Regions from separate parts of the Lacticaseibacillus sp. 30 genome, predicted to be linked through region 2. Evidence: predicted binding sites of a transcription regulator. Region 2 holds the regulator's gene; the other holds the start of a gene.

Region 1 (16,059 bases), on a different contig from region 2:
AGCAGGTTCTGGGGTCATATCCTTAACCCGATACTGATGATCCTCTAAATATTTTTTAACTTGTTCCTTCATTGCGAATCCATCTTTGTCTGCGCCAATAATGACATCCATGTTCTTATTCTCCTTTATTTGTTTTATCTGTGATGACATGTGTGAACGTGTTGTAATGTTGAAGATCATCGCGACTGATGCCCGGATCGGTAATCAAGCCATCTGTCTGATCAAGATCATAGAAGCTATAGAAGTCTTGCCGATTCAACTTGAAATGATCTGCGACCACAAGTTTCATGCCCGCATTGTCTAAGGCAATACGTTGTGTCTGGCCTTCTTCGGGGCTAGCATTGCTGATATGATTGTCCGCAATACCGTTGACACTGATAAATGCTTTCGTGGTGGTGAGATGTGCTAGCATTTCGTTTGCTAAGCTGCCGATAAATGCGCCAGATCGAGCCCGAAGCCGTCCGCCAATTAGTTGCAGTGAAAAGAAATCCGCGCGATCCTGAAAGCTTTGAAAAACAGGGAGACTGTTGGTGATGATGCGCACATCGGGTTTTTTGAGATATTGTGCAATCATTTCGTTCGTGGTCCCAGGGCCGATATAGATCGTGTCGCCTGGTATGATCAGTGCGGCAATTGTTGCGGCGATTTTTCGCTTTTCATTCACATGAATTGATCGCTTTTCATTTCGGGATAATTCAGTCAGCGGTTTAAAGTTGGTACTTTGGGCGCCGCCATGAATGCGGACTAACTCTTTTTGGTCGGCAAGCTCTTCCAAATCCCGTCGCACCGTCATCGTTGAAACACCAAGGCTTTCCCCGATTTCGTTGACAGTTACAATACCCTTGCGGTCAACTAAATTACGTATTGTCAGTAAGCGCTCGTCTTTTAACATATCCTCACCTCGCACGTGTGTTCATTGTTGTTTGATTTTGTTTCTTATTACATTGTTCAAGTTACCACCGAGTTCAATATTCGTCAAGCCTATAAATACGATGTCTATTAAGATTTCATTTGCCTTGATGATAATTGATAGAGATCACAAGAAAACGGTTTACAATGAACAAACAAATATAATGCGACATTTAACCAAACAGAAAACAACATACACACACATAAATCTGTTTTCACGAACGGTTTCACAAAAATGCTTATGCTGGGTGACCTGTGTCGGATGGCTTTTTAGCTGGTATAGATGAGAAATTCATGGCATAAATTCAAAAAGTAAGTTTAAAAAAAACCGCCAATAGTTGCATGTGCGCACGCACCCTTTGGCGGTTTTTGGTTGGAAATTGTGGATAAACGTCATTTTAACGTAGTATATAATAGGAACAACACGTCAAGCTAAGGTTGGCAAAGTCAGCAAATCACTTGCCTGTTGTAGCACCGCAACCCGAGGCATTACTTCATTACTTGGCGGCGTGGTCCAACCTGCAAGTGCAAAAGCAACCTTGGCGTCGGCAGCTGCCTGTGCATCAGTCGGTGTATCACCAATGTAGATCGTTGATGCTGGCTCACTGCCCAAACGTTCACGTGCGAGGGTGATGGGATCGCCAAAGGGTTTGTTGCGTTTGGCCTCGCCAGCAACCACGATCGCGTCGAAGTAAGGACTAAAATGAAACTTTTTGTCTTCTTCAATGAACTGCGTCTTGTCTTTTGACGTCACTAGGCCAAGCTTGTAGGTTTGTTTGAGCTGATTGAGCGCATGCTGCATACCGGGAAACCAAGCAATGTCGGTGAGGAATTCCTTCGAATCTTCTCGCCATTGCTCATGGACTTCAGGAATTTCTGCGGCACTGAATCCGAGTTCCGCGAGGCTGTCAACGCCCGCACGCCCATTGGTCCAGGTTAATTCATGAATGGGGACCTCTCGGCCATGGCGGCGTAATGTTTTTTGTAAGCCATACAAATACGCCTCTACATTGTCGAGCAGCGTACCATCGATGTCGAAGATAAAAGTGTTCATGATATTCCTCCCAATAAAGATAATTGTAGCAAGTAAGCGATAACAAGGAAAGGCATAACGATGAGATTCTTACACACAGCCGATTGGCATATTGGCAAAAAACTTAATGATTTTGATTTGCTTGAGGATCAACAAGCTGTGTTTGAGCAGCTGGTGGAAACGGCTGAGACGCATAAAGTTGATGCTATTATCATTGCGGGGGATCTCTATGACCGCGCCTTGCCAAGCGAAGCTGCTGTTTCCGTTCTGGATAACATGTTGATTAAGTTGAATCGTGACCACGGCTATCCGTTGTTGGTCATTTCAGGCAACCATGACTCTGCGGTACGCCTGCGCACAGGTCGGGCATGGTATGCCGCTACTAAAATGTTTGTTAATACCCAAGTAGCCGAAGCTTTTACACCCATTGAGTTGGATGGCGTGCAATTCTTTTTGCTGCCGTATTTTGAACCCTTTGCTGTTCGTGACTATTTTCAAGATAAGACAATCACGAATGTGGCTCAGGCAATTCGCCCGATTGTCGCGAAAATGAAGACTTTATTTAAGCCAGATATGCGTCATATTCTGGTTAGTCATTTTTTCGCTGCTGGAACTGACCATAGTGCTTCGGAAACGAAAGTTAATGTTGGTGGACTGGACGCGGTACCGCTGGATGATTTGGCAGCATTTGATTATGTGGCACTAGGGCATCTGCACAACCATCATGCTTTGCATGGTGAACCAAAGATTCAATATAGCGGTGCTTTGTTAAAATATGCGGTCAGCGAGGCCCATCAAGAAAAAGGGGTCTATATTGTCGATACTGAGACCATGGATCGTGAGTTTGTGCCGTTGAAGCCTAAGCACGATTTAATCGAGTTAAAAGCTAGTTATGCCGACTTGACGGCTCCAGCATACTATCAGCAGCAGGATCGAGATGCCTATATTGGGATTGATTTGACCGATACGCAAGTAATTCCTAATGTCATGGCGCAATTACGCCAGATTTATCCGCGGATTATTAGCCTGCGCCGTGAGAACGGTGTGAATGCCGTCAAGCCTTTGCAAGAGCGGCAGCGTGATTTGGATCCGATGAGTTTGCTGCAGACTTTTTTTAAAGATATGACACAAGATGATTTGTCGGCCGCCCAGATTAAGTGGGCGAAGGCAGGGTTGACGACGGCTAAAAAGGAGCAGGCATAATGCAACTTAAACAATTACACATGCAATTTTTTGGTCCGTATGCAGATGCAGTCGTTGATTTTGACGATTTTCGCACCAGTCCCTTATTCTTGATCAGCGGGCCGACCGGCAGTGGTAAAACCACGATTTTTGATGCTTTGATTTATGCCTTGTATGGTGAAACGTCAGGTGAGCGTGACGGTGGGCAAATGCGCTCAAATTTTGCAGGTAACAGCGATTTAACAAAGGTGACACTCACCTTTGATCATGATGGCAAACATTATTTAATCGAGCGCCAACCGCCGCAATTGCAAAGTAAAAAACGCGGCGATGGACTAACCGAAGTCAAAGCTAAGGTGTTGCTAGCTATCTCCTCAGATGAAAAACAGGTGGCTGAGTACCGTAAGAAAAATCAAGTTCAGGAACAGCTAGACGCCGTTTTACACCTTGATGCTTCGCAGTTTCGACAGATTGTTTTGTTGCCACAAGGCGATTTTCGCCGCTTCTTAGATGCTGATAGCAATGCGAAAGAAGATCTACTGCGTGACTTGTTCGGTACTCAGTTGATTCAACGTTGGCAAACCGCTATGTTGGCGCAGATGAAGGCCAAGGGAGCAGCCATTCAGGACCAAGAGCGGATGTTAGACGTTTTGATGTCGCAGTTTGACTTCGAGACGGCTCCTGACGAGCATGCTACGATGGCGGATAAGCTGTCATTGATGAGAGCAACGGTGGCGAGTCAAGCGAAAGTTGTGACAGCAAGACAAGCGACCGCGGCGCAAAGTCACCAACGATATCAGGAAGCACAAACGGCACTGCAACAGGGGCAACAATTGGCGCAGGCTTTTACAGAGCGAGAACAAGCCGCCACAGCTTTAGCAAAACTGGCGGAGCAAAAACAAACCCATCAGAAGCAATTAAAACAAATTGAACAATTGACATGGGTACAGCAACATGAAAATGCTGCTCAACGTGTTCAAAAGGCTGGACAAGATCTTAAAGCGGCAATTGTGCAGTCTGAACAAACGCAAGCAGCTTTAACGACGACCGAACAGAAATTTTCTCTGGACAAGCAAGCTTTAGCACGCTTGCAGGCCAAATCAGACCAGATTGAGGCCCAAAAGAAACAACTGAATAGTTTACAGGCTGTTCAGCAACAGTTGACAGCCATCGCCGAACAAAATAAACAGGTGATTAAACAAGCAGCGATTGTTAATGAGGCTGAGCTTGCGTTGACGCACGCACAACAGCAGTTGACAGACGCCCAAACCGTTAAAACACAGCAGCAAACAAGTCTGGATAACTTGGGCTTGGATGAGCTGATAAACACGGTCAATACTCAGCGCAACTTATTGGCTGCCTTAGTGCCACAGGCTGCTAATTATCAGGAAGCTCAAGCTGATGTTGCACAGTTGTCTATGGCCATCAAAAAAACCCAAGTTACGCTGGAGCAAGCCGAAACGCAGGTAGCAGCCACAACCTCGCATTTGAACAAGCTTCAGCAGACTCAGATTCGCCAACAAATTGCACATTTGGCTGCTAAGCTCGAGCCTGACAGCCCATGTCCTGTTTGCGGCAGTACTAGCCATCCGCATCCGGCGCTTGTGGTTGACGAACCATTGGTGAGCGAAGCAGCGTTGAAACAAGCCGATCAGGAACGGCAAAAGGCTGCCGCAAGAAAAACTATGGTCGAGACACAATTGGCGAATCTTGAAACCCAACTGAAAACTGCGAAGGCCAAAACTGCACAGGCAAGGCAGGCTTTTACTGAGCATTGGCAAGAACAGGCCAAACTGATTGCAGGCGTTGCGGATAAAACTGGTATTTTACAACAATTAACGGCGTTGAAAACACTGGCGGCAACTAACGAGCACCAGTTAACGGAAGCGCAAACGGAGCACGCTGCTTTGCAAGTTGCGCTAAAAAAGAGTGACAAGGCCATCACTACCGGTACGACAAAAGTTCAGCAATGCGAAGCTAGTTTGAACACGGCTAGAATTGATGCGGCTGAAGCGCAAAGTGCGTTGAAGACCATGCAAAAGAACCTGCCCGCGGAAGCGACGGATTTGGCGACGGTCGCTGCTCAAGCTACAACCCTGCAGACAACCATTACAACGTATCAGGCTCAACTTCAGGAGGCGCAGGCAAGGGTCAATGCTTTGGATCGGCAATTAGCCGGGTTGCAAGCAGACGAGAAACACGCCGCGGCACAAGTGACTGCTTTGACCAAGGAACAGGCGGAAGCAAAAGCAACCTTTACGATAGCAGTCACGCAGTATTTTGGTGCTGATGGCAAGCAACGGTTCGCCGAGTTGCAACTGCGGGTATCACAATTACCGCTATTGAACGAACAGGTTCAGACTTATGAGCATACACAGCTCAAGCAACAAACGTTATTAGATGCCGCCAATAAAACTATTGGTACCCAAGCACAGCCACAGCTTGATCAGCTTGAGGCCGAAGCAACAGCAGCGGAAACGACAGCAACAAACGACCAAACGGCTTTGATTAAGATTAGTCAGGCGCATGATGCTGCTGAAAAATTGGCCAAACAAGCCGCCACTATCTTTACGGCCAATCAAACGGCGCTTGCAGCCTATGCGGATTTACAAACACTGGCCACTGTGATGAATGGCAATGGTCCCAAGAAACTCAGTCTGGAGCGATACGTTTTGCAGGCTTATTTGCAAGAAATTCTGAATGTGGCCAATAGCCGTCTGCAGGTTTTGTCCAATAACCGGTATCAATTTGTTTTGCATACCAGCTTGGGGACGCAGAAGATCCACTCTGGGTTGGAAATTGATGTTTACGATGATCAGGTTGGTGAGAAACGAGCTGTGCAGACGCTATCAGGCGGTGAAAGCTTCATCGCTGCCCTTAGCTTGGCGCTGGCTTTGGGTGAAGTGATTCAGCAGGAAAGCGGCGGGATTAATATTGATGCATTGTTTGTTGATGAAGGCTTCGGCAGCCTTGATGCCAATAGTCTTGATGTGGCGATGAATGCGTTAGAATCATTAGAAGGCGAATCGCGGCTAATCGGCATCATTTCACATGTGACCGAGCTGCGGGATAATATTCCCGATCAGTTGCAAGTTGAGCCAGCAGGTACGGGCCGCAGTCGCTTAAAGATCCTTCACTCGGCTTAGCACTTTTAAATTGAGTGTGCCAAGTCTACGTGAAAGTGGTATAACAGAGATTGTAAGGGTCAATCCTACGAACTCACACCAAAAAGAGGCGACATCACATGGCATCATTGAGCAAAGAACAGAAAAAAGCTTTGATCGCTAAAGTCGAAAAGGAGCGCCAAGACCATCCCGAAAAGAAGTCAAAGAAGTCTGGCTTCGAAACGATTGACGAAGAAGCAGAACGCCTTGAAAGCGAAAATTAATGTTAGTTGAGTCGCTGGTCCTGAACAGTTAACTGTTCAGGGCTTTTTTTTGCAGAGCGCAAACCGGCCCGCTTAGAAACCGAAGCATAAGTGGCCCCGAACCTAAACGGCAGGGCTTTGGTCGTTTAGGTTCGGGGTCCTTATGCGTAGGTTTCTGGGCCGGTTTGCGCGTTTCGGAGTTCAGCAATATCAGGCAGGGCTTTGGTCGTGTAGGTTCGAAGCCCTTATGCTTCGGTTTCTGGGTCGGTTTGCGCGTTTCGGAGTTCAGCAATATCAGACAGGGCTTTGGTCTTTTTACGTTCGAAGTCCTTATGTGCAGGTTTCTGGGCCAGTTTGCGCGTTTTCAAAGATCTATAGCCCAATATTCATTTTCGAGACAGCCAGATCTGCAACTTTTGCGCCCCAGTGACAGTAACTGTCTATGATGGCAAAGACGGTATTTATCGCCATTAAGCTAGCGCTTTTACCCATGACGCCGCATACTAGTCGTGTCTATTGAGCAGTTGCCGCAATACTAAGACTTTTTTAATAATGGTCTACAAAGAAATTAAAAGCTATAACGCATGTGAGAGTATGCAAAGAAGCCGATTAATCAGCTTTTTTCAAAAATTATTAGCACTTAGCGTTCACAAGTGCTAGTTTGTGGTATAACTATAGGTGGAGCGAGGGAGAAGGAACAAGAGCTTCAGAGCAAATGTGTTTCTCCCGAATCGCCAATGTCTCTATATTGAAAGGAAGCTATCTGTTATGGCTAATGAAGTTTTGAATCGTCGTAATAATGAGTTGATGAACAATGTGAATGATCCGTTCTTTGACAACTTGGCACGCCGGTTCTTCGGCCCGGTATCTGACTGGATGGATTGGGCAACACCTGCCATCACCAGCACGGCCGTCAACGGATTACTGACCGATGTTAAGGAGACCAAGGACGCTTACGAAGTTCATGTGGATGTACCTGGGATTGATAAGAACAACATCAAGATGAACTACCACGATGGTGTTCTGAGTATTAACGTTCATAAGGACGATATCACCGACCACGCTGATAAGAACGGCAACGTCATGATGTCCGAACGTAACTACGGCACAATGAGTCGGAGCTATCAACTACCAAACGTTGATGCAAGCAACATCAAGGCAGCCTATCAGGATGGTGTCCTCAATATCACCATGCCTAAGCTGACTGAATCTAAGGAGTCTGGTCACAACATTGAAATTCAATAATGTTCGTCATCAGTTGACCCAAGATTTACGGACTGCATTGCAAGCATGAATAGAAGCGGCACTTCTGCCGTTAGTGGGCAGAACCCATGAGTAAGCAAACAAAAATCGATGAGAATTGCCGCAGTTGCAGTGATCATTGAGTCGTTAAAGTCATCCCAGCGATACGTATGGTCGTTGGGGTGATTTTTTTGTAGAGCGCGAAAAGGCTCGGTTAGAAACCGGAACATAAGCGGCCTCGAACCTAAACGACAGGGCTTTGGTCGTTTAGGTTCGCAGGTTCCTGCGCCTTTTCGCGCGTTTCAGAGAGCCACAATATCATGGCTAAGCTTTAGCCATTTAGATTCAAGCTCCTTATGCGCAGGTTTCTAGGTCAGTTTGCGCGCTTCGGCGAGCCACAATATCATGACAGGGCTTTGGTCGTTTAGGTTCGAGGTCCTTATGCACAGGCTTCTGGACCTTGCTCGCGCATTTCAGCTTGAAACAAGGATTCCCACTCACCAACAAAAGCAGTTCAATATTTCCCGATTTTCAAGTCCATGGTAAGCTAGTGGTTATGATGACAAACAAATTAATGAACTGGCCGCCGGAAAAAGTGGCGGCTTTTCAAAAGGCCTTATTGAATTGGTATGATCAACATGCGCGTCAATTGCCGTGGCGCGAGGATCATGATCCTTATCATGTCATGGTTAGTGAGCTCATGCTGCAGCAAACGCAAGTGCAGACGGTGATTCCTTATTATGAACGGTTTATGAATCAATTCCCGACCGTGGGAGCCTTAGCGAAGGCGCCAGAAGCAGAGGTTCTGAAGGCGTGGGAGGGCTTGGGTTATTATTCCCGCGCACGCCGTCTGCAACAGGCAGCCAAGCAGATTGTTGCCGATTATGGCGGCGTTTGGCCGCAGACCTCAGAAACACTGCAGACATTGTCTGGCATCGGGCCTTACACAGCCGGAGCGATTGCGTCAATTAGTTTCGGGGAACCTGTGCCTGCCATTGACGGTAACGCTTTTCGAGTTTTCGCTCGGTTGTTTAAAGTGGATGCGGATATTGCCCGGCCACAAACGCGTCAGATCTTTTTTGACTTGATTCAGCCACTGATGCCAAAAGATCGACCTGGTGATTTTAATCAGGCCGTCATGGATCTTGGCTCAAGTTACATGTCGGCGAATCACCCAGACCCTGCACATTCTCCGGTGCGAGATTTTGATGCCAGTTATCGAGATGGGGTGGTTTCGGCTTATCCGGTTAAAACGAAAAAGCCACGGCCGGTGTTGCATCGTTACTTTGCGTTAGTCATTCGCTCGGAGAAAGGCTATTTACTTGAACAGCGGCCAAGTACTGGCTTGCTGGCTGATTTGTGGATGTTTCCGCTCGTTGACATGGCAGATCTTGAAAGTACCATGATGAGTGCGCAGTTAGATGAGGTCAGCACGTTGTTTGCGGCATCGTCAGGGATGCAGCTGACGTTTGCGGATCTTGGCGCGAAAACGGTTAAGCATACTTTTACGCATCAGCAATGGCAGTTGACGTTGATTGGGGTCGAAACTGCGGCGAGCGATCTCAGCTTTTTACCAGCACGGTGGGTGAAAGCGGATCATTTTAGTGAGCTGGCGTTGCCGACGGTGCAGAAGAAGTTGAATGCAGCGCTGGGGATGAATTAGAAATTGGTATTGGGTGAGTGGCTTAGTGATTTTGAAACATGTTCATCAGCTCAGAAACTGGGCCGTCTCACCCGCTGGCTGAAACGTGCGAACAGGCACAGCTCGGCTATGCCGAGCTAACCGCTCCGCTTCACGCCCTGAGTCAATTGCTTACATTTCGCCGTTGAGCGGGTTATACTGAGTGCAAATTTGATTGGAGAGGTGAGCGTTTTGACAGTTAATGTAACAAGAGATATCGCTTACGGTGACGCAGCATTACAGAAGCTTGATTTTTATGAACCAGAGAAGTCAAATGGGGCGGCGATCCTCGACATTCACGGTGGCGGTTGGTTTCGCGGTGAGAAGAATAAAGAAGGTGAGATGGCTGAAAGGTTTGCCGCACTTGGTTATACGGTGGCGGTTCCTAATTACCGGCTTGCACCTGAAGCCTTCTTCCCAGCAGCTCGTGATGACGTTTTAGCAGCCTTTTCATGGTTGCGTGAGCATACTAAAGGGTTGCAACTTGGCGTTTTTGGGTCCAGTGCCGGTGGTTCGCTGTCAGTTGACGTTGGCTTAGCCGAGGGGGTACCGACAGTTTCTTGGTCGGGCATCTTCGACATTCGTCAGTGGTTCGCAGATCATCCAGCAGTCGTTGCTCAGCCGGATACGAAAACCGATTTTGTGAAAACGGCAAGTGCGAAAATTGATCAAGGTGGTCGTAATGATCCATTTTACAAATGGTTCATTTTGAATTATGTTGATTCAGATGAAACAAAGTTCCCTGAAGTTGAACCGTTTGACCGTTTGACCGCTCAGGCAGGACCTTTGTATCTGGCTAATTCGCAGGAAGAGATTATTCCGATTAGCGGCATCTATCAATTGGCACATGCCGCTGAAAAGCTTGGCTTACCTGTGACCTTGCAGTCGATTCCGGGCGGTCAGCATGCTGAAGGCTATCTTGATGAAGCGTGGCAGGGTACCGTTGCGTTCTTTGCGCAGTATTTGTTGAAAGGATAATCGTGGAAACATTAGTCGTTGTGAGTCATCCTGAAATTGAAAAAAGCGACACTCAGCAGTTTCTAAAGGCGAGTGCCGCTTCTTTGTCGCAAGTCGTGTGGCATCATTTAGATAGTCGGCTACCCTTTGATGTGACGGCGGAGCAGCAAGCAATCACGTCTGCTGATCGCCTTATTTTTCAGTTTCCACTTTATTGGTATATGGCGCCGGCAAGCTTACATCAGTGGCTGACAGACGTTTGGCTGAAACAGTTTGTTTATGATGCGCGAGGTGGATTGTTACACGGCAAATCACTTGGTTTTGTCGTGACATTCAGTCAACCGGCGACCGCCTATCAGCTTGGCGGTAGCGTTGGTTTTAGCATCAGCCAATTTTTGACACCATACGCGGCCTTGGCGGCTAAAACCGGCTTGACGTTATTGCCGCCTTTGACAATTGCCCAATTTGCCAATCAAACAGATCTTGAGCATCAACAATTATTGGTGCGTTATCAGCAATATTTGACGCTTGACCATCCTGACCGACCAGATGAACAGGCACAGTGGTTTATTGATCGATTGAGTGGCAACGCTGATACACAATTGTTGGCGGATCAATTAGCAGCGCAGACGGATGACATTGATCGCTTACGTTTGACATTACACGAATTAAAGGCAGGCGAGTCGGAATGACAACAGATGAACAATGGCTAGTGAACGCTGCTGCAGTGCAGGAAAAACAGGCAACATCTTATGAAAATGCCGCCTTTTTTAGGGCACTACAAGCATTCGTCACCCAGCAGGCAAAACGTCGTGAAAGTCTTGAAGGTGAAATCGATGGCCGCAGTTGGAATCACGAACAATGGTGAAAGTTCAGTCTGACGACGGAGGGGAAATAACTCACCGTATGCTATGGTTAAGTTAGCAAAACAAAGGAGCCTAAAAAATGCAAACAATGTTTGATCGTCTTCAACGTTGGTCATGGCTGCGCGGTTTGCTGATGATTTTAATCGGTGCCTGGATTTTAATCGCACCGCGCCAAGTCTATCGCAGCTTTATCTGGATCGTAGCTGCAGTCTTGATTATTGCGGCAATTCCAAAGCTGATTGACGGCTTTTCAGCCCGCAAAGCATCAGGCACTTACGGTACATCGCTTTTTACAGGGGGCTTTTACCTGTTATTGGCGCTGATGGTGCCGGTCATCGTTCGGCCACTGATGAGTCTCGGGCCATTGCTGCTGGGCATTGTCTTGATGATTTATGGCGTCAATAAAATTTTAAGTGCTCGAAATCGACAACAATTTGTGAACGTCTCGGTTTGGCCGACCGTCATTTATGGTGTGGTGTTGCTTATCATGGGCTTCATTATGGCCTTGAATCCGTTCAGAACTGTCATGATGGTCTTCTCATTCTTTGGTGGCTTACTCGTTGTCATGGGCATTTTGCAACTCTTTACGCGACCACGTGCCTAATCACTAAAAAAAGCATTCGACATCTAAAAGGTGGGGAATGCTTTTTTTCTTTGCCTAGATCTTTTGCTGGCTGATAGGCAGAATAATTGTATTCCACCGAGTAGATGGCTACACTCTGTGCAAAAGGATCTGACAACGCTTAACATGCGTGCTTAGAAACTGGCCTATACGCGATTTAAGGCTGAAGTCGTCGCCTTTCTGGGCTGGAGAACACGTTGAAGGAGGAAAAAATGATGCACAAGTTTGATTGGCGGGAAGTTGAACGTGACGAGTATTCGCGGTCTGAGGAACCTAGTTTTGTGAAGTTGACAACGCGCAGCTATATCACAGCGATGGGGGTGGCACCAGATCGGGTGACGGATCAAGCCTTCACGTCACTGGCAGCAGCGGTCACCCAAATTGCTGAGCGGATCAGCGAAGGACCAGATGCTGGCATTGATATTCCGAACTTTAAAGCTTACCATCCCTATCCATTGCAGGCGGTTTGGTCAGGGGGCGATAAAATCAGTAAGCGCCACATTTTTCGATTGTGGTTGAAGCAACCGTTGTTTATTCATGAAGACCAGTTTGAGGCTGCACTGACACAGCTGCATTTTGAACCAGCCATTGCCCAGCAGCTTCACTTAGAACAGTTGGCAGAAGGGTTTGAAATTCAAAGCTTTAATTCAACACCACTGACGGATGAAGCACCTGCGATTGCGCGTATTCAAACAGTGATCAACCGCGACCATCTCGTTCCTAAATTTGATGATCGTCATCGCGAGGTTTATTTGGAAGGCTATCAAGGAGAAGTACCGGTACTTTACCGGGTGCCGCTTGACGAAAACTTCGGTGAAGTTGGCGATGAGCAGGTTGCATATAATTAATCTGAATCGATGGCGCCATGAAAAAGCGATCAGCTCTTTTTAAAATGAGCTGATCGCTTTTGTTGTCTTAATTAGAATTGTGGGTAGACAATCTTATTGGCCCAGTGATTGATCGGGCCGTACTGATGACCGACTGCAATTGGATGACCAATGGCTTGATTGGTGAAACGCTTAGCAATGCGAATGGCTTCCTCAACTGAGTTGCCTTTGCCAATTTCTGCGGTGATGACGGCGGAAAGCGTGTCACCTGTGCCGTTAACCCGGTCGGTTGCATGATAAGGTTCACTTAACCAGAATGACTTGCCGCTTTCCAGCAAAACAAAATCACGCACAGTTGGTTGCGTAGGATCATCATGGGCACCTTTTAAAACAATGTTCTTGGCACCGGAGTCTTGTAGTTGATGTGCGGCCGCTTCAGTCTGAGCGTCGGTGTCGAGTTTCATACCGGTCAGATGCTCGGCCTCGTAATGATTGGGGGTGACCACCGTTGCTAGGGGGATCAGTTCATTTTTGACAGCATCATAAGCGTCTTGTTCTAGCAACATCGCGCCGTGTTTAGTGATAATAACGGGATCGACAACTAAGGCACCGAAATCATATTGCTGCCAGTTTTTGATAATATTTTGCACCAGTGCGCGATCGGCAAGCATGCCCGTTTTAGCAGCGCGAATATGCAAATCAGCAGCGAGTGACTTGAACTGGGCATCAATGAACGGTAATGGCATGACCATACTATCCTGAATCCCGTAAGAATTGCCTGCAACAGCCGCGGTTAAAATGGTAGCACCATAAACGCCGCGCATGAAGAAACTATGCAAATCGGCTTGGACACCGGCACTGCCGTCACTGTCCGTACCGCCGATTGTCATCACTTGTGGAAACTCATTAGCCACGTGATTCCCTCCTCGTAAACGTGTTCACTGGTGCAGAAGCCGGCACATCAGGATCTGAAGCACACTGGCCAAAGCTCAGCCAATGCGCTTGAGGTCGCTTATGCTCCGGATTCTAACCGCATCAGTTTACGCTCTTCCTGATAAAAGACTGTCATGACTTGCCAATACTGTTACTAATTAAACGCCCGTTTTTGCGGCAAGACAGCTTTAAGCCATTCGCCGATAAATGGATACTGATGGTTAAGTTCGATGATCTGCGTTTCTGGATCAGGATACTTCAGATAAACCATATTATTAGCCGGATTGATCATCACTGTAAAGATCTTTTGATTTGGTAGTGGCAATTCGTAAACGCCAGCTTTGGCACCTTGTCGCATGAGGATAGCGTTGTTGGATGCAATGACGAATAATTCATCCAATGCTGGTGAATTACTGCCTGCCGAAACACGAATAATGAGCTTGAGACGGTGATTGACCAATTCTTGCGGCACAGTAGTTGATGCCCACTCAAAGCGGTCATTTTTGACTTCTTCAGAGCCAAGATCTTGCCAGTCGTGGCCATCTTCGTCTAGGACTTGATACCCAAGTACTTTTGCATCCTGATCTAATGACGTACCAATGCTAAAGTCGCCGGCTTTGATGACTGCCTTTTTTGCAACGAGTGGTTTGAGGTTATCAAACCGTGTCTTGAAACTTAGTCCGTTAACGGGTTGCAAGACAGTTTCATCAACAGTGGTGAAGCGATAGCCGCCTTGATTGAGCGCTTTGGCTAAGGCAGACAGTGCCTTAACGGTTTCGGCATCGTAGGTCATGGCATTGCTGTCAGCAGCGGTGATCTGCAAAAGTGTCGGTAGGTTGACCGCTTTTAATTTGGCATCGTCACTCAAGGGATCCACAATTGTTAACAATGTGTTGTTGTCGTCCTGCGTCGTCTGAATCACCGCAATTTCGCTGTGGTGAGCATCTGCCGTTGTATCCTGCAGCCACAATGTCTGCAAAAATGGGGTAGGGATTGACGTCAAGTTTTGCAATGCCTGATATAATTTATTGCCCAAGAGATTCGTGTAGCTTGCCAATAAGGCGGTCAATGCCTCATCATTTGATTCCCATAATGGCGAGTTTGCTAAACGATCGGCTTCTTGCTGATATGCTGTGCCAATTTGTTGGCGTGCCTGAGCAACGGTGAGTGGTTTTGTAATCAGGGCAGCCAAATGTGCATCATTAAGATTAAGCATGCGTGCGCCCTCCTTCAAGCTTTAATGACTGCATGAAATCATCCTTCAAGTTAGCTAAGATATTTTCAAATTCAGCGACTGAGCTGTAAGTCCCCATCACTGCTTGGAATTCATAGCGCGTGATGGCTGCGGAAACTTCAAGTTCGCGTTTGCGCTTGTCGAAAATATCATCTGCGGTAAGCTTTTCCTTGTCGAACTGTGCTTTCAGTCGCGAGGCATCTCCTGAAGGTTGTGAAGGTGATGCTTGGTCATCATCACTCGGATCAATAAAGTTTTTCAACAAGCCGCGGAAACCGCTGTTGCCTTGGGTTGCTTGGCCGCGCTCTGGGGCGTTTTCGGCTTCCAAGTTGTCGATTTGGGTGTGCAATGAATCAACGTCACGGTAAACCTCTTTGCGCATCGCATCCAACTGGCGATCTAGATAATGGTCGGGATCGTCAGAAAAAGCTTCGAGTTGTGGTAGGATGCGGCGCTGTTCGTCAGCTGACTGCGTGATTGCTCGCAAGATGACGTTAATATGGCCAAACTCGCGTCGGTGGTACCAATTACCAAAGTAGACGGTTCCTTGATCATTAACTTCAAAAAAGGGGATGTGCTGGCGCAGAAAATCAATAAGACCGATCTGCAGAAAATCATGCAGTTCCGCCTGTGCGTTTTTGTCATAAGCCAAAATATAACCAGGCGTTTCTTCGATGTCTAGCCGCAGATTTTCTGCGGTTGCATCTAGTCCCTGATAAAGGCGATAACGTGACTTTTTATGCCAAGCATCGGTAAAATCGTTGAAGAATTTCTTTTGATAAGTAAGGCTAGCTTCAATTGACATTTAATATCCTCTCACATTCTATACTAATGATTTAAGTGTACCGCATAACTGGCAATATAAGGAAGTTTTCTTGTCTTTTTCAAGCCCAGAAGGCAGATTCAGCCGTAAATGCTGGATACATGCTAGAATATGAACGAGAGGTCGTTGCTTCCTATAAATGCGCTCGTCAATCCAGCAAGTTGCATGTAGGCGGATTGACCTGCGCTCAATATGAAATGAGGTAGGCAAAATGAAAATTGCTGTTTTGGGTGCTACTGGTCGCGCGGGCAGTGCCATTGTCGCTGAAGCTCGGCGACGTGGACATGAGGTGCTGGCAGTTGTGCGTGATCCGCAGAAGGCCGCTGATCGGCTTGGTGCAACGGTTGCCACGTTGGTGAAGGAACCGTTGGTATTGACTGAAG
Region 2 (16,059 bases):
CACTGGACAGCCAACAATGAATCCGCGTGCTTCTGGGCCGACGATCATTTCAACGCCTTTGTCCTGTGCATAAGCAGCAATTTCATCTGTCGCTGCAGCATAGGCTTTGCCATCTGCCATCAAAGGTGAAATATCACGAAAAATAATCCCTGGTTCAGGGTAATCCTGCACACTGGCAATGTAATCTTTAAAGTTGATGGTCATGATTCTACCTCACTGTCTGAATGCTCCGTCAGCAACATGGTTTCAAGCTGAGCGCGCGGCATGGTCTGTAACTGTTGCGCCAGATCTAGAAAGGCTGTGCGCGCTGCATAAGCCTTCGCCGTTTGCAGCGGCTTTTTCGCCGGGGCTGTGACTGGAGAAATAAAAGCACCCTCTATTGTAACAAAATCGAGTTCAAAAAACACCTGAACCGCTAAGATCACTTGATGGACGGTTAAATGGACCGCCTTAGCAATCGCTGGAATGTGATGCTTGTCGAACCCAGGATGGGCCTTCAGAAAACGCAACACGGCCCCAAATTCTGCCCGCGTCGGTATAGCAACCAAGCGGCTTGGTGCGCCGTAAAACATGACGGCAACAGGTGGCTGCACATACTGCATCACCTGATGCAACGCGGCAGCATCTTTTGGCAAGTCGACTAAAACTGCATTCGCTAAAGGCGCTTGAACCTGAGCAGCGATGGTCGTTGGCCCACCAAAGGAAAATTGCCGCTCAAACTGTTGCTTTACTTTCGCATCAAAAAACACATACGTGCGGCTGGCTTTGAACTGGCCGCCGTCAATCGTTGGCATTCGCCAGTCAATGACTTGCGGCTGTTTGACTTCATAGTCTTTCAACATGAGTTGTAGACTGGTATGACCTTGCCAAGTGTTTTGATCCAGCTGAACTGCCAATTTAACGGCCTGTGCCGTTGCCAGTGTTTCCGCAGCATCACCATAGCCAAAACCAATCACATTGATGCCTTGGTCAATTTGAAAACGCAGGTGATTGTTTTCTTTACCAATCTGTTTCACATTTTGGATAACTTGCGGGCGTACTGAGAAAACCGGTTCGGGATTGCCTTGACCAAACGGTGCTAACTGACGGATCAATTGATAGTGATCAAATGTCAAATCAGCATCTTCCAGCCTCGTTGAGATAGGCAGCGTTGGTTTCGGAACAGTTTTCAGCATTGTTGCCGCAGCCGCCTCCATCTGCGCATGAATCGATGGTAAATCCGTTGTTTTAGCTGTGAGACCGACTGCCATATGATGGCCACCAAAATGGACCATGTGTTCCTTTGCTGGCTCTAAAGCTTTGAAAAGATGATAAGCCTCGATCGAGCGACCTGAGCCTTTGGCAGTTTCGCCATCATCTGCAATGTTCATAATTAACGTTGGCTTGCCTGTTGCTTCGACAACCTTGCTGGCCACAATCCCGACAACCCCTTCATGCCAACCTTTACTGGCCAGCAATAATGTTTTGGCCGCTTGGTTTTCCGGCGCCTGTGCCATCGTCAAAGCTTCCTGAGCGATCTTTGCAACTAATCCTTGTCGTTCCTGGTTTAGCTTGCCGACTTGTTCGGCCAACTCAGCCGCTACGTCATCCTCAAATGTCGTCAGTAACGTTACGCCAGGATTCGCGTCGCCCATCCGCCCAAGTGCATTCAACCGCGGTCCGATGACAAAACCGACCGTTGTTTCATTCACGGTTTCCGGGGCAACACCGGCTTCCTTTAAAATAGCCGCAAGCCCGACCCGTGGCTGAGTCTGGATCATTTTTAAGCCTAATTGCGCAATCACGCGATTTTCATCGGTTAAGCTGACCAGATCAGCAATGGTACCCAAAGCTGCCAAGTCAACGCTTTCTAACGGTGGTTCGCCTAATAAGGCCGTTGCAACCTTAAAGGCAACGCCAGCCCCAGAAAGATCACCGAACGGATAATCGCCATCTGGATGCCGTGGATGAACAACGGCCACCGCATGCGGCAACTTTGCTGGCAACTCGTGATGATCGGTCACCACCACATCCATGCCTGCAGCCTGTGCCGGATTGATGACTGCGGCACCAGCAACACCGTTATCAACGGTGATTACCAACTGTGTGCCAGTTTTTTGCAAATAAGCATAAACTTCGGCATTCGGCCCATAACCATCGGTGAAGCGATCAGGAATAAACACATCCGGATCGGCGCCCAGACTTTGCAAGGTCTCAAGCATGATGGCACTGCTGGTCAACCCATCAACATCGTAATCGCCATAAATCGTGATTTTTTCATTTTGCTCAATTGCCTTCAAAATCCGGGCAACGGCTTTATCCATGTCATGCAAGGCGAATGGATCATGCAATCGACTAGTGTCTGGGTGCACGAACGCATCATAATCTGCCTGATCATTAATCCCGCGTTGCAGCAACAAGGTCGCTAAAAATGGTGGGACACCCAATGTCTCGCTAAGCGCGTGTGCATCAGCTGCTGCAGGTTGTGGGGCGAGTTGCCATTGATACTGCGTCATATCGTCTCGTTCCTTTCTAACCGATCCAGTATACCAGAGAAAGCTTGGTGAATTAACCGGTATGCCTAAGTTATCTTTGGCAGATGCTGACTGACAGGACACAAACAGAATGCGTGTCGGCATGACATGTTATTGTGTCGGACATTCAATGCAAGCCATCCGTGCGACTCATTGAAAACGTGATATAATTAAATTGTGAATAAGCCCAACTCCAGTCAGCGACTTAAGATGTGTGATCAGCTTAAGTTGGTCATGCGATAAGGAGGAAGCACCATGGCAAAATCTCAAGACCAATTCAATGAAAAGGTCGGTAAAGAAATTAACGTTTCTGACGAGGCCGTCGATAAAGCAGCTGCCCAAATCGAGAAAGTCGGTTACGTCACTGAAAAGGACGTTCCGGAAATGATCGATCGCGATTACACTCGGGCATTGTCCAAGAAGGTTTCGGCAAAACTTCACAAAGACAATGACGATGATTACTTCTACGAAGAGCCTTTTGACTATGAAAATGGCCGCATTGCAAATATCATGTGGGACATGGATAAAATTAAGACCCGCGAAGAAGCCATGAAAATTTTGGCTGATGAACTTGGCCTTACCGTTCCTAAGATTGTAATGCGTAAAATCGACGAACAGGTCTTCTAGTCTGGAGGAGTTTCACAGCTTCAGTTTCTGCAGCTGTGGACGCGGTTCAACTTTAATAAAACAACCGGTATCCTTTGCGGAGCCGGTTTTTTTGTGAGCGCGAACAAACCACACTTAAAAAACGGCGCGTAAGTGGTCTTAAGGCAAACGGTCAAAACCGTGGCCTTAATTTTCACATGTAAGCCTTCTGCAATTGCGAGCACGTTATGGCGATAATCGGCAACATCAGGATAGCAGCTAGTGACAGGGATTTTTCAAACACATCATCATGCAACCGCCAGCTTATTGTGTGATAATGATGATAAAGAAAGGATGTGAATGCCATGGCTGACCAACAGGAATTAGATGATTTTTTTGCCCACGCCAAGGCTGCTCTAGATTTGCACGCTGACACCTATGAAGATGCTTACCAACTCGGCGGTGCAAAATTTGCTGATAAACTCGCTGCATTGGTTAAAACCGGCAAGAAAACCGCAACTTCAAGCGGCTTTGAGCTGTATACTATTGAACAGGATCCGCTACCCAACGCCGGCGTCTATAATATTATCTTGAATCGGGCGGATAAGCCTGTTGCCTTGACTTTCACGGACAATGTTTTTGTAACGCCATTTATGAAAGTGACTGCCGATATTGCTAAACGCGAAGGAGAAGACGATCAATCCTTAGCTAGTTGGCGTGAAGTCCATCAAGCCTTTTTCAGTCAGGAATATCAAGCGAATGGCATTCAATTTGATCCAGAATCATCCATGGTCGTGGTCGAGGAATTTCATACTGTGTACCCAGTCGTTCAAACGAGGTGAAAGCAATGAATCTCAAGCATCGTACAGCGATCACAGAAAAGAAAGTCACGCAAAAGCTCGATGACATCCCCCATCCCACACTTGATGCCACACTCTACTTACTCGTTTTCAGCATCACTGCTATCGGCGGCCTAGTTTCCTATGGCGCCTATCAGCTCTTTAAACCGGAGCGAAAGTTAGCCCACAAAGCAAAAACACTCGTTGATGAACATGAAGATGACCACCAACACAAGGCATAAAAAAAGCAGGTCACAACGGCCTGCTTTTTGCTTGTTTTGAAGAAGATGTGGGCAAATCACCAAGGTCTTTGTTTCTATGAAAACAGAACTGCCTATTTACCTTGGCTTTCTTCATCATTCATCTTCAGAATACTCATAAACGCTTCTTGTGGAACTTCCACAGACCCCACTGATTTCATTCGCTTCTTACCAGCCTTTTGCTTCTCTAAAAGCTTCCGTTTCCGCGTGATGTCGCCGCCATAACATTTTGCAAGAACGTTTTTACGGTAAGCCTTCACAGTGCTTCTGGCAATGACTTTATTGCCAATCGCAGCCTGAATCGGAATTTCAAACTGTTGACGCGGTATCGTGGTTTTCAGACGCGCAACAATGGCCTTGCCGCGTTCGTAAGCAAAGTCCTTGTGCACGATGGTACTGAGCGCATCGACAGGATCGCCATTGAGCAAGATGTCCATCTTAACCAGATCACTTTGGCGATAGCCGGTGATTTCATAGTCCAGACTGGCGTATCCCTTCGTGCTGCTCTTGAGATCATCGAAGAAGTCGTAAATGATTTCTGAAAGCGGCAAGTTGTAAATCACATTCACCCGATACTTGTCTAAATAATCCATCGTCACAAACTCGCCGCGCTTACGTTGCGATAACTCCATGACTGGCCCGACATAATCATTAGGCACCATGATTGAGGCTTTGACATACGGTTCGCGAATTTCTTTGATTTCGCTAACTTCTGGCATGTCAGCTGGGTTGTCGATCGTTTTTTCAGTGCCATCGGTCATGATGATTTCATAATCCACACTTGGCGCGGTCATGATCAAGTCAAGGTCGTAATCGCGTTCTAGTCGCTCTTGGACGACATCCATATGCAGCAAACCTAAGAACCCGCATCGGAAGCCAAAACCAAGCGCCTGCGAAGTTTCTGGTTCAAATTCCAAAGCCGCATCGTTCAACTGCAGCTTTTCGAGCGCCTCGCGCAAATCGTTAAACTTGGCATTATCAACTGGGAAAAGGCCTGAATACACCATTGGCGTGATTTTGCGATAGCCTTTCAGCGGCTTTTCTGCTGGCCGATCCGCTAAGGTCACCGTATCACCCACACGAGTATCCTGAATGGTTTTGATCGCGGCTGTGATATAGCCAACATCTCCGACCATCAGAAAATCACGTTTGACCGCTTTAGGCGACATCACGCCGACTTCGGTCACTTGAAATTGCTTGCCATTGCTCATCAGCTGAATGGTGTCGCCGACTTTAACTTGGCCTTCCTTGACGCGCACATCAAGCACAACGCCACGGTAATCGTCATAAACCGAGTCAAAAATCAGTGCTTGTAATGGCGCATTCAAATCGCCAGATGGTGCTGGCACATCGGTCACAATCCGCTCAAGAATTTCAGGCACGCCTAGGCCGGTTTTACCACTGGCCAAAATAGCATCGGAGGCATCCAGCCCGATCATCTCTTCAATTTCCTCTTTAACGACATCTGGCTGGGCACTCGGTAAATCAACCTTGTTAATGACCGGGATGATTTCAAGGTCATCATCGATCGCTAAATAGACGTTGGCTAATGTCTGGGCTTCGACGCCTTGGGTGGCATCCACGACCAGCAAGGCCCCTTCACAGGCCGCCAGACTGCGGCTGACTTCATAGCTGAAGTCAACATGTCCCGGTGTGTCAATTAGATGAAAAATATAAGTTTCGCCATTTTTAGCTTTGTAATGCAGTTCAACCGCATTTAGTTTAATGGTAATGCCACGTTCACGTTCAAGTGCCATATCGTCTAGCACCTGCGCCTGCATATCACGTTTGGCAATGGTATCGGTCAACTCCAAAATACGATCAGCAAGGGTCGACTTCCCGTGATCAATGTGGGCGATGATCGAAAAATTGCGGATATGCTTTTGGCGGTCCAGCATTTCTTCTTGATTCATGTTTAGTAGTGCCTACTTTCTAAGCGAATGTGATATGAGTTCTATTATAGCAGAGCTTGACGCTGCTCGGTAGAAACGGCAGTAGCGCGTGAACAAGCCAAGATAGAAATCGGAACCATAAGCAGCCTTCTCAGCCGAATAATGTTGGCATGACACTCAAATGCCATCGAAGACAAAGAAATCGGACGGCTCGTTTGCCTTATAGTGGGCTATCTCGCTTCGGCGAACATCTTGCCAAACAGTTTCGTGGTGCTTCATCCCAAGCTGATGATAAAGCGTCAGCGTTTGGTCAAATAAGGTAGCTGCTTCAGATTCTGCACCTTCGAACAACTTAAGCCAGCCCGCCATAAATGGCAGGAAAATTGAGATGTCAGCTAACTCAGCTTTTTTCGCTTCTCTTTGAGCCAAGTTTAGACATTGAGCTGCCTCTGCAAAATGTGTTTGGGTAATGTAGGCTGTGGTAGCGGTGAAATAGACATAAAACAGCTCGCGTTGATAACCCGGAATGGCGGCCAAAAGAGCCGACTTGCGTTTAACATTGTCGATGAATTGACGGTTGACTGCCAAAGGAAAAAGCCGCGCACTTTGCTTAAACAAGCGCATTTCATGCAACCCCCATTGATCAACATTTTGTAAATAATAGGCAATCCCTGACAAGTACGGGGGATGTCCGAAATGCGCATAGCCATGGCGAATTTGCAAAAAATGATCCAGTTGAAGACTGTAACGTTTTTCATTTTGACGCTCAAGCATGGTTAAGCGCTGGTCAATGGCCTCATGATCATAAGGATGCGACAGTCGATCATAGCTGTAGCGAATAAGGTTCAAGTAAGCTTCAATTTGCTGTTCAGAGACCGACTTGGCGGTGCCGGTTCGGATTACTTGGAACTCATCAAAACTGACAGCAATGCGGTCTAGCAAATGAATAAACCGCTCAGTCGAAATATGCAGCTGATCATGCTCAAACTGTGAGATCAACGAAATAGAATTAACGTCATCCGCCACTTGTTTTAGCGTTAATCCTTTACTGCGTCGCAAACTTCGAAAAGTCGCACCATACTGCATATGACATCACCGCCTCAACTTTTTAGCATACTGAAATTATAGCACCGACACATGTCATCCTCGGTACCTTATTCATTAAGAGGTGATCCCGATGACATTTTTTCAGGAATTATTACGGCTTAAATGGCGGCTGGTGACCTATATTGGCCTATACGGATTGATGACCAGTGCCTTAACTGCGACAGCCATATTGAGCGGGAATGCGATGACAGCACTCACGCATTTTCATCGCACCATGTTTATTGAGGCGGCACTTTTGCTGGTTATGGTGACAATCACCCAGCTTGCCTTAGCAACGTTGACCAATATTGACCAATTCGTCCTCCAGCGCCATCTCAACAACAATATTCGCCGTCAACTCGTCGCCAATATCGCTAAAATGTCCTATCTGACTTATCATCGTCGCACGGATGCCGTTTATACTTCGTGGCTCACCAACGATATGAACACGATCAATCAGCAGGGACTGCGATATTTTTCTTACATGATTCAAGCTATCTGGCAGGTTCTGCTTAGTGCGATCGTCTTGGTGAATTATCAAATTAGTTTTTTACCGACTGTTACATTGGCAGCTACTGCCCTGTTGATAGTACCGCTGCTCTATCGCAAACGACTGGCCCGGGCCGCTGCCGAATTTAGCCATCAAAACGAGCGGTTGAACAAGAAAATCAGCGATGTTTTGGCAGGATTCGACACCTTGTTGATGGCTAATCGCCAAACGTTGCTGATAAACCGAATCACTCACGCTTCTGATGAAACCGGTCAGGCAAATCTTCACTATATGCAATTTGACATGTTCACGCAATTTCTCATTAACCTAGTCAATTTGGCAAGCCAACTGGCGCTTTTGATCCAGGCAGGTCTATTGGCTTACCAACACCAACTGGCAGTTGGTGCCGTCGTAACAATTTACAGTCTTGGCGGTTCAACCTTCAGTGGCTTAACGTTGCTGAGCTTCTCCTTAACGACCCTCAAGTCAGTCAAGCCGATTTTTAAAAAGTTTGGGGCGGCTGCAATTACCTTACCGAGTACTGGACAAAAGATCGGGCCACTAGCGCACGCTTTGAAGATCAAGCAGCTTGATTTTACTTATGGCAATTGCCGTGAACCAATCCTCCGGCAACTTAATCTCACTATTTCCGCATTAACAAAAATAGCCGTTGTCGGTGCCTCTGGTCGTGGTAAAACGACCTTAGTCAAACTATTGACCGGTTTGTTGCAGCCAACTCACGGCGGTATTTATTGGGATCAGATGCCTTATCCCGAGATTGATGGTGGTTCTTTACGCAATCAAATTACTTACATTGATCAATCACCATACCTTTTTAATGCAAGCATCCGGTTCAATATCACATTAGGCGATCCTTTTACTGATCGCCAGCTCAATCAAGTCTTAACGCTGTGTCAGTTAACGACCTTCGTCGCAAATCAGCCACACGGCCTGGAGACCATCCTCAGTCAGAATGGTAGCAATATTTCTGGCGGTCAAAAACAACGACTGGTTTTAGCCCGCGGCTTGATTCGCAACCGGCGTTTGGTTATCACAGATGAAATCACAGCTGCCTTGGACGAACCCACGGCCATCAAAATTGAGCAACTGCTCGTCACATTGCCAAATATCACTTTGATCATGATCACACATCATCTGCATTCACAAATCGCTAAACAAGTGGATCGGATCATCAAACTGTGATGATGGCTTGTCTCCACCAAATAATCTAAGATTAGTTCCTGTAAAGGATGTCGGTTTCCAACTCCTTACCGGATTTTTCTTTTCTCCCGTTACACTGTAAAATTGGGATATTATTCACAACCAGCAAAAAGGCCAACAATTTCCAAAGCGGAATTGTTAGCCTTTTTCTCATGGATAATTTTTATTGGGATTTAAAGATCCCAGTGCCAAGGCGGAGCAATCGTAGGCCAGATGGGGCTCAGCCGTGCAAACAACACAGCGACCGGGCTTTGTCGCTGATGTTGTTAGGCGACTTCGAGACCGGTTTTTGGGCTCGAAGCGCCGTCACCGCTCTAGCTTCGCGTCGCCACCCCATCTGGCCGGAGATTGCGGAGTTTGGCACGGCAAGAAAGTCTTTGCCTAGCACCGCACCCTATTTGCTTACTTACCGCCTTTAAAAGCTTCCTTAACCCGATCGAACAGCGTGCCATTGTGCGGGGTGACATCCTCGCCACTAGCGGCTGCGAACTGCATTAAGGCTGACTTTTGCTTCTCATTCAAATGCTTTGGCGTCTGCACTTCAACGGTGACAATCTGATCACCAGTACCATTGCCTCGTAAGCGTGGTGCCCCTTTGCCGCGAAGTCTGAACTTCGTCTGGCTTTGGGTGCCAGCAGGAATTTTCAATTCAACTGCACCATGAACGGTGTCGACTTTGATCTCGTCACCTAAAGCTGCCTGAGCAAAACTCAACGGAATGGTCAGATAGATTTCTGAACCGTCACGTTGATACTTTTTGCTTGGTGCGACTCGGAAAACAATATAGAGATCACCATAAGGGCCGCCGTTGGTTCCAGCTTCACCAGCCTGCTGTAGTCGCATTTGCTGGCCATCTTCAACACCAGCCGGTACTTTCACATCGATGGTGTGACGTTCCTGTTCGTGGCCAGTGCCATGACAAGTCGGGCACTTTTCCTTGATTTCCTGACCTGTGCCGCCGCAAACATCGCAGACCTGCCGCGTCATCATCGCGCCAAATGCGGTGTTGCGTTGAACCTGAATATACCCACTACCGTGACACTTATGACAGGTCACTGGACTGGTACCAGGTTTAGCGCCGCTGCCATTGCAGGTGTGACAAACGGCTTCACGATCATAGGAAATTTTGGTGTCTTTACCAAAAATAGCTTCCTCAAACGTTAGATCCATGCGGTATTGCAAATCGGCCCCTTGGCGCGGTGCGGATGGATTAGCTTGCGCACCACCGCCGGCACCGCCAAAGAATTGACTGAAGATATCGTCAAATCCGCCAAAACCGCCTTGTCCGCCGCCAAAGTCACTAAATCCGCCTTGACCAGCACCAGCGCCGCCAAACCCTTGCGGACCGTCAGCAGAACCATACTGGTCATAGGCCGCCCGTTTTTGGGGATCAGACAAAACCTGATAGGCTTCATTAATGTCTTTGAACTTCTGCTCAGCCCCTGGTGCATGGTTGAGATCCGGATGGTATTTCTTCGAAAGCTTGCGGAACGCTTTACGAATGGTGTCATCATCGGCATCTCGGCTTACACCGAGTGTCTCATAATAATCTTTCTGATCCGCCATAGTTCCTCCTCGATTCAGATCATGACTGAAAATGCCTGTTCAGCATAGCATAATTCAAACAAAAAGCCAAAACCGCGCCGCGGCTTCGGCTTCTTGCTCATGATACAACATGTTACTTCTTATCGTCGTCGGAAACATCCTTGTAGTCACCATTAATGGTGTCATCGTCAGACTTTTTATCATCGCTGCCTTGAGCTGCGCCTGCATCAGTTGCTGCACCGCTGGCTGGGCCGCCTTGCGCCTGCTGATTCTTCTGGGCATTTTCGTACAACTTCACGGTCATATCCTGAACCAGTTTGTTCAAGTCATCCCGTTTTTGCTTCATGTCGTCCAAGTTGTTTTCTTGTTGAGCCTTCTTCAAGGCTTCCTGAGCATCCTTGACCTTCTTGATGTCTTCTTCAGGTACCTTACCGTCAACATCTTTCAATGTCTTATCGGTTTGGAAGAGCAGCTGATCGACGTCATTCTTTAAGTCGACTTCTTCTTTACGCTTTTCGTCGGCATCGGCGTTTTCTTCGGCTTCCTTCTTCATCCGTTCAATTTCTTCATCGGACAAACCGCTAGAACTCTTGATGGTGATGTTTTGCGACTTGCCGGTGCCAAGATCCTTCGCAGAAACCTGAACAATGCCGTTCTTATCAATATCGAATTTAACTTCGATCTGAGGTACGCCACGTGGTGCTGGCGGAATATCCGTCAACTCGAAGCGACCAAGTGTCTTATCGTCAGCTGCCATTGGCCGTTCCCCTTGAAGTACGTGGATATCAACGGCTGGTTGACTATCTGCTGCAGTAGAGAAGACTTGACTCTTTGAGGTTGGAATTGTGGTATTACGATCAATCAGTTTGGTGAAGACACCGCCCATGGTTTCAATCCCAAGAGACAGCGGCGTTACATCCAACAGCACAACATCCTTGACATCACCAGAGATGACCCCGCCTTGAATGGCAGCACCAAGCGCAACCGCTTCGTCTGGGTTAATGCTGTGGTCTGGGTCCTTGCCAGTCCACTGTTTAACTGCTTCCTGAACTGCTGGTGTCCGAGTTGAACCACCATTTAAAATAACCTTGTCGATGTCAGCGTTGGTCAACTTGGCATCCTTCAAAGCATTTTCGACTGGGATCTTGGTCTTGGCAACCAGGTCAGCGGTCATTTCGTCAAACTGTGCCCGCGTCAAGGTGCGTTCCAAATGCAACGGGCCATTAGGGCCAGCAGAGATAAATGGCAAGCTGATCTGTGTCTGGGTAACCCCGGACAGATCCTTCTTAGCCTTTTCAGCGGCATCCTTCAGCCGTTGCATCGCCATTTTATCCTTGGACAAATCAATGTTGTTGTCTTTCTTAAATTCAGCAACTAGCCAGTCGATGATCTTGTTATCAAAATCATCACCGCCCAAATGGGTATCACCATTGGTCGACAGCACTTCAAAGACCCCGTCGCCTAATTGCAGAATGGAAACATCAAATGTCCCACCGCCAAGGTCATAAACCAGAATCTTTTCGTCCTTGTCGCCTTTGTCCAAGCCATAAGCCAAGGCAGAAGCGGTTGGTTCGTTGATAATCCGCTGAACATTCAAACCAGCAATCTTGCCGGCATCCTTGGTGGCCTGCCGTTGGCTATCATTAAAGTAAGCCGGTACGGTGATAACGGCGTCCTTAACTGGTTCGCCAAGATAATCTTCAGAGAACTTCTTGATGTATTGCAAAATCATCGCAGAAATTTCCTGAGGGGTGTATTCCTTATCGCCAACCTTGACTTTGTAGTTAGCTTCACCCATATGGCGCTTAATGGAAACAATCGTGTCTGGGTTAGTGATCGCTTGGCGCTTGGCCACTTCACCGACTTGGATTTCACCATCTTTAAATGCAACAACAGATGGCGTGGTCCGATTGCCTTCAGGGTTGGTGATAATTTTTGGCTGATTGCCTTCCAGAACCGCAACAGCTGAGTTGGTAGTCCCTAAATCAATACCAATAACTTTACTCATAGTTTATACCTTCTTTATTTTCAGATTAATTATTTTGCAACGACAACCATAGCAGGACGCAACACGCGATCCTTGAGGTAATACCCCTTTTGCAATACCTGCGCGACTGTGTCAGCTGGATGTTGATCATCCGCCGCGACCGTTTGAACGGCTTGCTGGGTATTGGGATCGAACTTGTCCCCGGCACCATCAATGGCAGTGATACCGTTTTCCTTCAAAGCGCGTTCCAGATGATCGTAAACCATTTGAACACCCTTCTTCAGGGAAACTGCACTGTCATCTTTGGCCTCGGTTGCAAGCGCCCGTTCGAGATTATCAACAACTGGCAAAATGGCTTTAGCCAACTTTTGCCCATCATATTTCAACAGCTTTTGCTGCTCTTTCTCGAAGCGAGCATTCATATTTTGAATTTCTGCAGCGGCACGCAGGTATTTATCTTCAAAGTCGTCGCGTTCTTGCTTCAACTGCTCGCCGTCATGTTTACTGTTCGAAAGTTGTTCGTTAAGATCCGCGATACTTTCTTGTAAAATATCTTCTTTTAACGAAGTCTCTTTCGTATCAGCAGACTTTTCAGCTTTCTTTGCGGCGTTTGCTGCATGCTTTGCTTTTTGTTCTGCCATGGTATCCTCCTTTAACGCGTTTCCTGACGTAAAAGCCTGTCCATAAGAAACACATGCACAATGCCCAAAAAAGACCATTGCATTTGTGCGCCGATTTCTGAACGTGTCAGTTCACGCTATTCTTTAAACGCATCAGTTGGCTTAAAAACACCAACTGATGCTATTTGCTAACATGATTATTGATCAAAGTTGGCATAGTAGTCTGTCAACCGTTTAGCTAGCTCTTCGCGAAAAACGTCGAGCAAGCCGATCATCTTGGAGTACGGCATTTGCGTCGGTCCCAAGAGGGCGATCATACCGGTACCGTGACCACCAACATCATAACTAGCAGTGATCAAGCTGAGGTTCGCTAGATCAATAGGTTTTAACTCTGGACCCAGTCGCACTTGAACCGGTGTTTGGCGGATCGGGCCGCCCAGCAACTCAGTCAGATCGCCGTGATCCGCATCGATCAACGACATGATCTTTTTCAGCTCGTGAATATCCGAATCGCCAAGGTAATCCATCAAGTTCAACCGCCCACCAACATAAAAACGTTCAGAGGCAGCTGACTTTAAGACATTGCCAAAAATATCAAGGAAGCCGTCTGGGCTGGTCAAATACTGCATTAGCATGGACGGGACATCCGTCCTCAGCCGCTGTGCTACCTGAACCAATGGCAACCCGACCAGCTGATCATTCACAATTCTGATGGCTTTTTCAAGTTCATCGGAAGAAATGGACGGCGGGACGGTGAACACCTGATTTTCGACATTACCATTATTCGTGACCAAAATGGCCATGACTTGATGGTTACCTAGTGGTACGAGTCGGAACCCAGTGAGCTTAATATTGTTGACTTCCGGACCGAGACTAATGGCGGTGTAGCTCGTCAGATTTGATAGAATCTGCGCGCTTTGTGCCACAATTTCGTCCATTTTGCTGTAACGCTGGCCAAGCTCCTGCTTGATCGTTGCCAAATCATGGCGAGAGACGCGCACGGGTTCAACAAGATGATCAAGATAGTAGCGATAGCCTTGTGTCGAAGGAACTCGACCTGAACTGCTATGGGTCTTGGTGATCAGACCGGCATCTTCCAGCGCTGCCATGTCGTTGCGGATCGTCGCAGAACTGACGTGAACCGGCAGCTCTTGCATTAACGTCTTTGAGCCCACCGGCTGGCCACTTTCAGTAAACAACCGGATGATCTCTTTTAAGACGAGCAATTGCCGTTTCGTCAACATTTTCTCACCTCACCTTTAGCACTCGTTTTATATGAGTGCTAATACAATGAATAATATACCAAGCGAGGTTAGCAAAGTCAAGGTACGATTGCTAGATTGTGAACGTTTCTAGTGAAAATTATGGCAAGTGCATTTTAACAACACAGCCGTTTCTTTTAGCACTTAAACAAGCGGCTCATCAATCAAGAAACGTTGAAAAACTTCGTTGCCAAGGAACTTGCCTTTGTTGGTCAGGCGAATGTAGCCATCTTGGCGCACAACCAAACCTTGACTGACCAGTTCCGGCACAGTTTCACCATAAATGGCGTCAACTGTCATGTGGTAGCGATCATAAAACCGCGCTTCACTGACCCCCTGCATCGTCCGCAAGCCTAGAAACATTTCTTCTTCGATCTGTTCTGACTGTGGCACCAAATGATGTTCAAGGACCGGCAAGTGGTCAGCATGTAATGGTGTTAAATACTGCTTAATAGGACCATAGTTGTGGTAGCGATCACGACCAAGATACCCAAACGCACCAGCACCGAAGCCAAAGTACTTGTCATTACGCCAATAAAGCAAGTTATGCTCACACTGGTACCCGTCTTTTGCAAAATTACTAATTTCATATTGATGTCGGCCATGTGCTTCCATGAGATCGATCGCATCTTGATACATATCGGCCTCGACGTCTTGGGTCGGCAAGCGCAACTTGCCCTGTCGCATCAGATTATAGAAGATCGTTTTACGTTCCAAAATTAGGGAATACGTTGAGTAATGCGGCAGATCCAGTGCCAACGCCTTTTGCAAACTGGTCAGAAAGTCATCGCGGCTTTGATCAGGTAGTCGAAAAATCAAATCAATCGAAATATTATCAAACCCGACTTGACGGGCGTTAGCAATGGCAGTGTAAACATCTTTTGCTCGATGTATCCGGCCAATTCGGCGTAATACATCATCATTAAACGATTGCACGCCAATCGACAAACGGTTGACATCATAATCATGTAGCACTTGCAACTTTTCGGTCGTGAGCAAGTCATTGGGGTTGGCTTCAAAAGTAAACTCCCCTTGATCAAAATGTAGGATATCGTGAATACCCTGACACAATGTAGCCAATTGTGTCGGTGTCAGCGTGCTGGGCGTGCCACCACCGACATAAACCGTCTGAATTTTTTCTTCAGGATGTTCGGCCATCACCATCCGCATTTCTTTTAGCAGCATGGCCACATAATCATCAACTGGCTGGCCTTCGATGAAAACTTTGTTGAAATCGCAGTAGTAACAAATATGTTCACAAAATGGTATATGAAGATAAGCACCTGCCATATTAACCCTTCTTTGCGGCAAAATAGTCTCGGACGGCAGTTTCATCTTTTTTCAATTGATCAATCAGGGCATCAGCACCAGCAAATTTCACTTCACCGCGTAAATAGTGATACCAGCGAACTTGAACGTTTTCGCCATAAATCATTTGATCAAAATCAAGTAAATTAATCTCAAGTGTCACGTCTCGATCGTCGCCAAACGTGACATTACGGCCAATGGAGGCCATGCCTAAATACCAAGTGGTGCCAACTTTGACCTTCACTGCATAAATACCAATGCCTGGTAATCGCTGTTGGCCAAGTGTCTCCAAATTGATTGTTGGGAAGCCAAGCAAACGGCCACGCGCCTCACCATGAACCACCTTACCAGCAGTTGTATAGGTATAACCCAGAAAATCATTGGCCGTATCAATATCACTGGAATCAAGTGCATGCCGGATTCGGGTTGAACTGACCTTTTGACCATCCTC

The links. Region 2 encodes HrcA, which represses chaperone genes, less so after heat shock. Its sites were predicted from a motif close to TTAGCACTCNNNNNNNNNGAGTGCTAA; they were not measured.
Region 1: the regulator HrcA is predicted to act here: its motif matches at 7,125-7,151, upstream of ACWPAB_RS05595 (Hsp20/alpha crystallin family protein).

What each region holds. Positions count from the first base shown of each region.
Region 1 is NZ_JBSOQX010000006.1:24,560-40,618, reverse strand. Features, by position in the region: gene lacA (galactose-6-phosphate isomerase subunit LacA) at 1-111, opposite strand, end outside; gene ACWPAB_RS05620 (DeoR/GlpR family DNA-binding transcription regulator) at 116-892, opposite strand; gene ACWPAB_RS05615 (HAD family hydrolase) at 1,337-1,963, opposite strand; gene ACWPAB_RS05610 (exonuclease SbcCD subunit D) at 2,024-3,145, shown strand; gene ACWPAB_RS05605 (AAA family ATPase) at 3,145-6,270, shown strand; gene ACWPAB_RS05600 (hypothetical protein) at 6,369-6,512, shown strand; gene ACWPAB_RS05595 (Hsp20/alpha crystallin family protein) at 7,260-7,736, shown strand; gene ACWPAB_RS05590 (hypothetical protein) at 7,730-7,963, opposite strand; gene mutY (A/G-specific adenine glycosylase) at 8,293-9,396, shown strand; gene ACWPAB_RS05580 (alpha/beta hydrolase) at 9,607-10,392, shown strand; gene ACWPAB_RS05575 (NAD(P)H-dependent oxidoreductase) at 10,395-11,063, shown strand; gene ACWPAB_RS05570 (hypothetical protein) at 11,060-11,239, shown strand; gene ACWPAB_RS05565 (HdeD family acid-resistance protein) at 11,317-11,841, shown strand; gene ACWPAB_RS05560 (hypothetical protein) at 12,075-12,707, shown strand; gene thiD (bifunctional hydroxymethylpyrimidine kinase/phosphomethylpyrimidine kinase) at 12,779-13,600, opposite strand; gene ACWPAB_RS05550 (hypothetical protein) at 13,774-14,835, opposite strand; gene ACWPAB_RS05545 (hypothetical protein) at 14,828-15,658, opposite strand; gene ACWPAB_RS05540 (SDR family oxidoreductase) at 15,888-16,059, shown strand, end outside.
Region 2 is NZ_JBSOQX010000003.1:174,506-190,564, reverse strand. Features, by position in the region: gene ACWPAB_RS03560 (adenine phosphoribosyltransferase) at 1-204, opposite strand, end outside; gene recJ (single-stranded-DNA-specific exonuclease RecJ) at 201-2,495, opposite strand; gene ACWPAB_RS03550 (hypothetical protein) at 2,769-3,140, shown strand; gene ACWPAB_RS03545 (ASCH domain-containing protein) at 3,464-3,940, shown strand; gene ACWPAB_RS03540 (hypothetical protein) at 3,946-4,179, shown strand; gene lepA (translation elongation factor 4) at 4,272-6,110, opposite strand; gene ACWPAB_RS03530 (helix-turn-helix domain-containing protein) at 6,267-7,175, opposite strand; gene ACWPAB_RS03525 (ATP-binding cassette domain-containing protein) at 7,267-8,868, shown strand; gene ACWPAB_RS03520 (hypothetical protein) at 9,072-9,305, shown strand; gene dnaJ (molecular chaperone DnaJ) at 9,289-10,452, opposite strand; gene dnaK (molecular chaperone DnaK) at 10,565-12,439, opposite strand; gene grpE (nucleotide exchange factor GrpE) at 12,469-13,059, opposite strand; gene hrcA (heat-inducible transcriptional repressor HrcA) at 13,236-14,282, opposite strand; gene hemW (radical SAM family heme chaperone HemW) at 14,445-15,590, opposite strand; gene ribF (riboflavin biosynthesis protein RibF) at 15,592-16,059, opposite strand, start outside.